2 regions of the Vibrio artabrorum genome follow, and region 1 is predicted to be linked to the other one. Evidence: predicted binding sites of a transcription regulator. Region 1 holds the regulator's gene; the other holds the start of a gene.

Region 1 (4,192 bases):
GCGAATCTGCAATCGTTAGGCGGTGTCAGCCTAGTCGAAGCAAAAGCGGGTCAAGCGGCGTTTGTTTCTCCTGGCATCATCGATGTAACCAACATTGCTGAACTGCCGGATGAAGAGTACTTCGGTCCATTGCTACAAGTGGTTCGTTACCAGTCACTAGAGCAAGCGGTTGAGCTAGCGAACGACACGCGCTTTGGTTTATCTGCTGGTTTAGTTTCAACCGACGATTCAGAGTGGGAATACTTCGTTGACCATATCCGCGCGGGCATTGTTAATCGTAACCGTCAGTTGACTGGCGCAAGCGGCGACGCACCATTTGGCGGCCCGGGAGCTTCCGGTAACTTACGTCCAAGTGCTTACTACGCGGCGGATTACTGCGCGTATCCGATGGCTTCAATGGAAGGCAGTGAAACTCAACTGCCAGCCACGTTTAGCCCGGGAATTGAGCTTTAGTTTAAATTTAAGTGACAGAATGACTGACTGGCTTATGAAATAAAGGCTGCTGACTTTGTGTCTAAGCCTCGCCTTTTCTAATCCAAATGACTAGCTTGCTAGAATCTTTGATAAGGAGTCTCCATGACACCCGATCTACTCTTTAAATCACTATGGGATGATTACATTGATAGGCTTTGCCCATCGGCAGAAAAAGTTCATCGTCTACTGAAAGAAGACGAAGCGCTGATTAATGATCACATTGCACTGCGTACTTTCAATGTTGATCCTTTGGGGATTGACACACTCGCTAAGCCTTTTCTGGCTTTAGGTTATAAGGCGTGTGGCGATTACTTGTTTGAAAGCAAGAAGTTGGTGGCTAAGCACTATGAGCACCCAGATCCCACCCAACCTAAAGTGTTTATTAGTGAGTTGAAGGTCGAAGCGTGTTCCAGTGATTTACAGCAGATCGTGGCTAAGTTGGTTGAGCAAGTGGACGCAAGCAAGCTTCAAGGTTATGAGTTCTTGTTTGGTGGCCGACTTTGGGATCTGAGCTTCGCGGATTTCCAAGTGTTAGCAAAAGAGAGCGAATATGCTTCTTGGTTAGCGGCTCATGGCTATGGTGCAAATCACTTTACGGTGAGTGTGAATCAGCTTAAGCACTTCGAGGAGGTACAGAGTGTGAATGACTATTTGAGAGAGTCGGGCTTCACAATCAATGCATCTGGAGGTGAGGTTAAAGGCTCTCCAGAGGTTTTATTAGAGCAATCATCAACAATGGCGGATAAAGTCCCAGTATCATTTGTTGATGGCAATGAGATGATTCCTGGTGGCTTCTATGAGTTTGCGAAGCGTTATGTGATGGATAATGGTGAGCTATACACTGGGTTTGTGGCGGCATCAGCAGATAAAATTTTTGAGAGTACTAACGGGTAGATATAAGAGTTGAGGTTCGGGCTTCTCCCTGCGAGAGACAAATCGTCATTCCATAGACCGACGAAGGAGTAGGGAATCTTTATAGATTTACCCACTTGTTTGAAGAGCTCCCCAACTCGGTCGTCCCTCCTTTTTGGGGATGACGCAAATAAACAAAAAGCCACCAATGTCTCCATTGGTGGCTTTTAAAATTTTAGCGGTTAATCGAGATTAACGAGTGCCGTAGACCACGATAGTTTTACCGTGTGCAGAAATTAGGTTCTGCTCTTCTAGCATCTTCAAGATACGACCTACTGTCTCACGAGAACAACCAACGATCTGGCCAATCTCTTGACGAGTGATCTTGATTTGCATGCCGTCAGGGTGAGTCATGGCATCGGGCTGTTTCGCTAGATTTAGTAGCGTTTGAGCGATACGACCTGTTACATCAAGGAACGCTAAGTCACCAACTTTTTGGCTCGTTACTTGTAAACGGTTTGCCATTTGCGATGAAAGGCGCATCAGGATGTCTGGGTTCACTTGGATAAGTTGGCGGAATTTCTTGAAAGAAATTTCAGCAACTTCACAAGGAGATTTTGCACGAACCCATGCAGTACGCTCTTGGTCTTCTTCGAAGAGGCCAAGCTCACCAATGAAGTCACCTTGGTTTAAGTAAGAAAGAATCATTTCCTTACCTTCTTCGTCTTTGATAAGAACTGCCACAGAACCTTTAACGATGTAATACAAGGTTTCTGCCTTTTCACCAGCATGAATCAAAGTACTCTTTGAAGGGTACTTATGAATATGACAGTGTGAAAGGAACCACTCTAATGTTGGATCGGTTTGGGGTTTACCTAGAACCATAATATCTTACTTCCTCTGCAGGGTATGCTTGCTGCTTTCCGTATTTTAGCTAAGCCTGGATTGACTTGTAGGGTAAGAGCACTCGTTGAGCGCTGCAAGCTATCTTGTGTTTCGTCTAAGAATAGTATCCTTTTTCCGAGACTATTTCTTGATTTTAATCGTGACCAAGCCACGATTTTTTACGCAAAACTGTGCACATGATCACGGTATGAAAAGTAATCAATAAAAACGTTGTTTTGTTAACCAATTTTTCCGGTTTCGATGAGTTGTTGTAGGATCGGTCTTACGATGAGCTCCATAGCAAAACTCATTTTCCCCCCCGGCACGACTAGCGTGTTATGGCGAGACATAAATGAGCCATCAATCATGGCCAAAAGGTAGGGAAAATCGACGTTTTTTATGCCACGCAAACGTATCACTACGAAGCTTTCGTCTAAACTTGGAATCCCTTTCGCGTTCAGTGGATTTGAGGTATCTACGGTTGGAACACGCTGAAAGTTGATATGGGTCCGTGAAAATTGTGGGGTAATGTAGTTAAGGTAATCATCCATCGAACGAACAATGGAGTCCATTACTGCTTCACGGGAGTGACCACGATCGCGAGTGTCACGAACAAATTTTTGGATCCACTCAAGGTTGACGATGGGCACCATGCCGATCAGCAAATCGACATGTTGGGAAACATTGATGTCACCATCAACTACACCACCATGCAGGCCTTCATAAAACATCACATCGGAGTTTTCAGGGATCTCTTGCCATGGCGTAAAGGTGCCCGGCATTTGATTGTACGGCACGGCTTCATCGAAGGTGTGTAGGTAACGACGTACCTTACCTGTGCCTTCGTTACCGTATTGACGGAAGAACTCCTCTAATGCGCCAAAATCGTTGGCTTGCGGACCAAAGTAGCTGATGTGCTTACCTTGCTCGCGCGCTTTACGGATTTCGACATCCATCTCTGGTCGAGTGAAGCGATGGAAGCTATCCCCCTCAACCCAAGCAGCCTTGACGTTCATCATATTGAACATTTTACGGAAGGCTTCTGAGGTGGTGGTGGTGCCGGCTCCTGATGAACCCGTCACCGCAATTATTGGATGTTTAGCGGACATGACAACCCTTGTCTTTTGAGTAACTTACTTGTTAGCAATCGGTTACTACTATAACACGGCTCCTTAATGAGCGCAGCCTAGAAGCGTTTTGTGACCTGAATATCAACGGTTTCATGTAGCTCAGAAAATACGATACTGATTTCTCCTGAGGCCAATTGATTTTTTACTTGGTCAATCTTGTTTTGAAGTGAAACCTCTACATCACCGTAGTCTGTGCCTTCACGCAGTACGAATTCTTTAATCAGGTTTTCCAGCGTTTCTGGGGCGATGTCTTGCCATGGGATGATCATAAATACTTCTCTCTTTTATGTTCATGGATATGTTCATTCATGAGTAATGAGTGTGCTCAGCAATGTTTTTACTTCTATTGACTAAGGCTCAGTCATTATGCCGAATTTAGAATGCTTTCATAGTAGGCCGGTAACGCTTCTTCTAACCAAAATCTTGGTTTGAGTGTGCTGCCGGTAATAAACCCCACATGGCCACCTTTTTGAAACAGCCGATAATCGATGTTGTCCGGTAGTACGAATTTGGGGATGACGTCATCGGTCATAAACGGATCGTCTTTGGCATGAATGATCTGAGTTGGCAGCTTGATCTTAGTCAGTTTAGGAAGCGCTGAACATTGTGCGTAATAATCTTGAGCATTTTTGAATCCATGCAAAGGTGCGGTAATGCGTTCATCAAACTCATACAGTTTGGTGATGTTGTGAATGGTTTCAGTGGTAATGCCGAGCTTCTCTTGTAGCAGATTGGCCTTTTTCAATGCATTCGATTTTAGCGAGTTGAGCAGGTACTTCTTATAGAGCTTTGAAAAGCCTTGTTCAATACGACTGGAACAACAAGCAAGGTCGAAGGGTGCTGATACAATC
Region 2 (4,192 bases), on a different replicon from region 1:
CGGTGTTAAGAATCGCTTTCTTAGCCCAACCCGCTTGGTCTTTGTATTGCTTGCTCATATCTTCATGCGCTTTCACGTAAGAGGCGAAATCAGCAAGGCATAGGTAAGGGTCACCACCATCAAGCAGGCTATCAAACGTCGCGCGCAGAAGACCCGGTTGACCTGGAGTGAACTCATCGCCAATCAGTAGATCCAGAGACGCTTTCAATAGTGGGTCAGCGTTGTAGTAGTCGTATGGGTTGTAGCCCTGAGCTTTCAGTGCTTGAACACCATCAACGTCTAGACCAAAGATGTAGATGTTTTCATCACCCACTTCTTCACGAATCTCAACGTTTGCACCATCCATCGTACCGATAGTCAGCGCGCCGTTTAACGCCATCTTCATGTTGCCCGTACCTGATGCTTCTTTACCCGCTAGTGAGATTTGCTGAGAAACGTCTGCGGCAGGGATGATGATTTCAGCCATGCTGACACGGTAGTCAGGAATGAAGACCACTTTCAGTTTGTTGCCGATGCGAGGGTCGTTGTTGATCTTCTCTGCAATCTTGTTAACCGCGAAGATGATCTCTTTCGCCAAGTGGTAACCCGGTGCGGCTTTCGCTGCGAAGAAACATACGCGTGGCTCACACTCAAAACCCGGTTCGTTAAGAATACGGTGGTACAGAGAGAGAATGTGGAGCAAATCTAGATGCTGACGCTTGTATTCGTGAAGACGTTTAATTTGAACGTCAAAGATAGCGTTAGTATCTAGCTCGATACCCATGTTCTCTTGAACCCAATCAGCTAGGCGCTGTTTGTTTTCTTTCTTAACCGCCATGAATTCTTTTTGGAATTTCGCGTCCGTTGCAAACTGAGCGATGCCTTCTAGCTGCTCAAGTTTTGCTGGCCACTCAGTACCGATCTTACCAGTGATTAGTGTAGATAGACCTGGGTTACAGAACTTCAACCAACGACGCGGCGTGATGCCGTTTGTTACGTTAGTCAGTTTGCCTGGGAAGATTTCGTTGAACTCAGGGAACAAGTCTTTCTTAACCAGTTGTGAGTGAAGCGCCGCGACACCGTTTACTTTGTAAGAACCAATCACACAGAGATTTGCCATGCGAACCATACGGTGGAAACCTTCTTGGATGATAGAAAGCTTCGCTTGCTTCTCACCGTCACCCGGCCACATCTTGCGAACTTCTTGCATGAAGCGGTGGTTGATTTCAAAAATGATTTCCATGTGACGTGGAAGAAGACGCTTGATCAGAGATTCAGACCAAGTCTCTAGTGCTTCAGGAAGTAGTGTGTGGTTGGTGTAGGCGAACGTATGAGCACTGATTTCCCATGCTTGATCCCAAGATAGACCTTTCTCGTCAATCAAGATGCGCATTAGCTCAGGAATCGCAATCGTTGGGTGCGTATCGTTAAGCTGAATCGTTTCTTGCTTAGGCAGATCTTCTAGAGAGAAACCTGCGGCTTCGTGACGACGTAAAATATCGCGAACCGACGCTGCTGAGTGGAAGTACTGCTGCATTAGACGCAGAGTTTTACCTTTCTCGTGGTTGTCGTTCGGGTACAGAACCTTAGTGATGTTACCTGCATCGATGAGCGAGTGTTGCGCTTCGAAGTAATCACCGTTGTTGAAGCTCGCAAGTGAGAATGGTGCGATTGCCTGACATTCCCAAAGGCGCAGTGGGTAAACCGTGTTTGACTCGTAACCTACGATAGGGAGATCCCAAGGCATTGCTTTCACTTCCATACCTGGAACCCAAATACGAACTTCTTTACCGTCGATGTATTCAACTTCTACATGACCGTAAAAACCAATGTGTTGTGCGAGTTCTGGGCGAGCGACTTCCCATGGGTAACCTTCCACACCACGCCATGCATCAGGTGCTTCTTGTTGACGACCGTCTTGGAAAGATTGTTTGAATAGACCGTATTCGTAGTGAAGACCGTAACCGACTGTTGGGTATTCTTGAGCGGCACAAGAATCCATGAAACAAGCCGCTAGACGACCAAGACCACCATTACCGAGTGATGGGTCACGCTCTTCTTCTAGAAGGTCCGTTAGGTTTTGACCTAGCTCTTCCATCGCGTGAGTGATTTGCTCGTACAGACCCATGCTGATCAGATTGTTACCGGTTAAACGGCCAATCAAAAACTCTAGAGATAGGTAGTTAACGCTTTTCGCGTTCTTAATTTTTTCATCATTTTCAGTTTCTAGCAGGTCAAAAGTCGTGAGCTCTGCAAGAGCACGACCCATTGCTAGATACCATGAACGGCTGTCTGCTGTTTCAACGGTTGTGGCGTAGGTTGCAGATAAATGTTTCTTAACACTCTCTTGGAATGACACTTTATCGAAAGTTTTTTGCTGAGTTGGTTTCATTTCAGAAATCTCGCTTTTAATAGTTCTAATTCATCTGTGACATATCGTGCACGGTCACCATAAACTAAACATCATCCTGCTAACGCCACTGACTAGGAGTAGATGGGAGGGCGTAGGGGGCGTAACGCGATTGGGTTAGTGATCTGACTCTCATGTTCTGCCTGAGAACAAAAACTTGAAGTGACTAAGATCACAAGCTCCCATTCGATAACGTCACTTGGCTGAATCTGACGTCAACTGAACGCATTTAACCTCATTGCCAAATCTGATATTCAGATCACGAAAATATTTTCTGCGTCTCATTTTTTGCACAACAATCCGTACACAGTAGGAGATAAAGACAGGTAAAAATCGCCCGACAAGTGACTTAAATCACAAATGTAGGGCGTAGAGGGCCAAAAACATGCAGAAGTGCAAGGTTTCAGAGGAGGATCATAGTCTGCATCGCTTTGCGTCACGTACTATGAGTGCAGACTTAAGTAATTAGGCTAATGTTATTGGAGTGCACTCAACGATAAATTGGGATAATCCAGAACATAAGCCATGGAATAGGTGAAAGACTTCGATATGTGGATCCCTTCGAAACTGACTCGTCCCGGCCGCTTACATAATGCAATACTGCGCCCAAGAGTGCTTGACCTCCTACAAGGTGCAGCTTGTTATAAGCTCGTGTTGTTTCGCTCTCCAGCGGGATACGGTAAAACCACCATGGCTGCCCAATGGTTAATCGATAAACCCAATGTGGGTTGGTATAGCATCGATGAAAGTGACAATGATGCATTCCGTTTCCTCAACTACCTACTGCAATCACTGAACAAAGCGACTCAACACGCCTGTCCCAAAACCCAAAAATTAGCAGAGAATCGCCAGTTTTCATCACTGCACTCTTTACTTGGTGAACTGTTTGCTGAAATGTCTGAATTCCACCAAGAATGTTTCTTGGTATTGGATGACTATCACTTAGTGAACAATGACGATATTCACGAAGCCATGCGTTTTTTCCTAAAGCATATGCCCGATAACCTGACCGTCGTCGTCACCAGTCGCAGTATGCCGCCGCTTGGTACCGCTAACCTTCGAGTTCGAGACTTAATGATTGAGTTAGGTAACGATTCGTTAGCTTTTGATACCGAAGAGACCACGCGCTTTTTCAATCAACGCGTGACCGATGGCATTGATGACGTCACGGCGGATAGCATTTGTACTTATGTAGAGGGGTGGCCTTCTGCAATGCAACTGATTGCGCTGCAAGCACAACATCAAAAACGCACCCTTGCCCAGTCAGCAGAGTCGTTCTCAACTTTTAACCATGCTCACCTTTGGGATTATTTAGTTGAAGAAGTGTTCGACCTTTTAGACTCTGAAACACGACAGTTCTTGATGCAATGTTCTGTGCTCGACCACTTCAATGACGAACTCGCCAGTGCGCTGACACAGCGTGAAGATGCGCTCGGAATGATCGAGTCACTCAATCGCTTCGGTCTGTTCATCTACCCGCTAGAGGGCGAAAAAAACTGGTACCGCTTCCATAATCTGTTCGGCGAGTTTTTAGCGCACGAGCGTCAGGCTCGAATTCCTCAACAAGAAGCCGAATTGCACCGAAGTGCGGCGAAAGCATGGATTAAACAAAAAACGCCTCATCAAGCACTGCGACACGCCCAGCGCGCTGACGACCCACAATTGATTATTCAAATCCTGAGTGAACATGGGTGGCAAATGTTCAACCAAGGCGAGCTTTCATCGTTAGAAATGGCCATCAAACAGTTAACAACGGATCAACTATACAGTGATCCAAAGTTATCCATGCTACGCGCATGGCTT

What was found. Region 1 encodes CRP, which controls carbon source genes, mostly activating them, when cyclic AMP is high. Its sites were predicted from a motif close to TGTGANNNNNNTCACA; they were not measured.
Region 2: OCU36_RS16430 (glycogen/starch/alpha-glucan phosphorylase) is a predicted target of CRP. The motif match lies at 2,551-2,566, and genes of this name have one in related genera.

What each region holds. Positions count from the first base shown of each region.
Region 1 covers NZ_AP025458.1:2,737,198-2,741,389, reverse strand. The annotation lists gene astD (succinylglutamate-semialdehyde dehydrogenase) at 1-453, shown strand, start outside; gene OCU36_RS12470 (DUF1338 domain-containing protein) at 577-1,368, shown strand; gene crp (cAMP-activated global transcriptional regulator CRP) at 1,579-2,211, opposite strand; gene OCU36_RS12460 (phosphoribulokinase) at 2,451-3,320, opposite strand; gene OCU36_RS12455 (YheU family protein) at 3,398-3,610, opposite strand; gene OCU36_RS12450 (hydrolase) at 3,706-4,192, opposite strand, start outside.
Region 2 covers NZ_AP025459.1:515,423-519,614, reverse strand. The annotation lists gene OCU36_RS16430 (glycogen/starch/alpha-glucan phosphorylase) at 1-2,371, opposite strand, end outside; gene malT (HTH-type transcriptional regulator MalT) at 2,939-4,192, shown strand, end outside.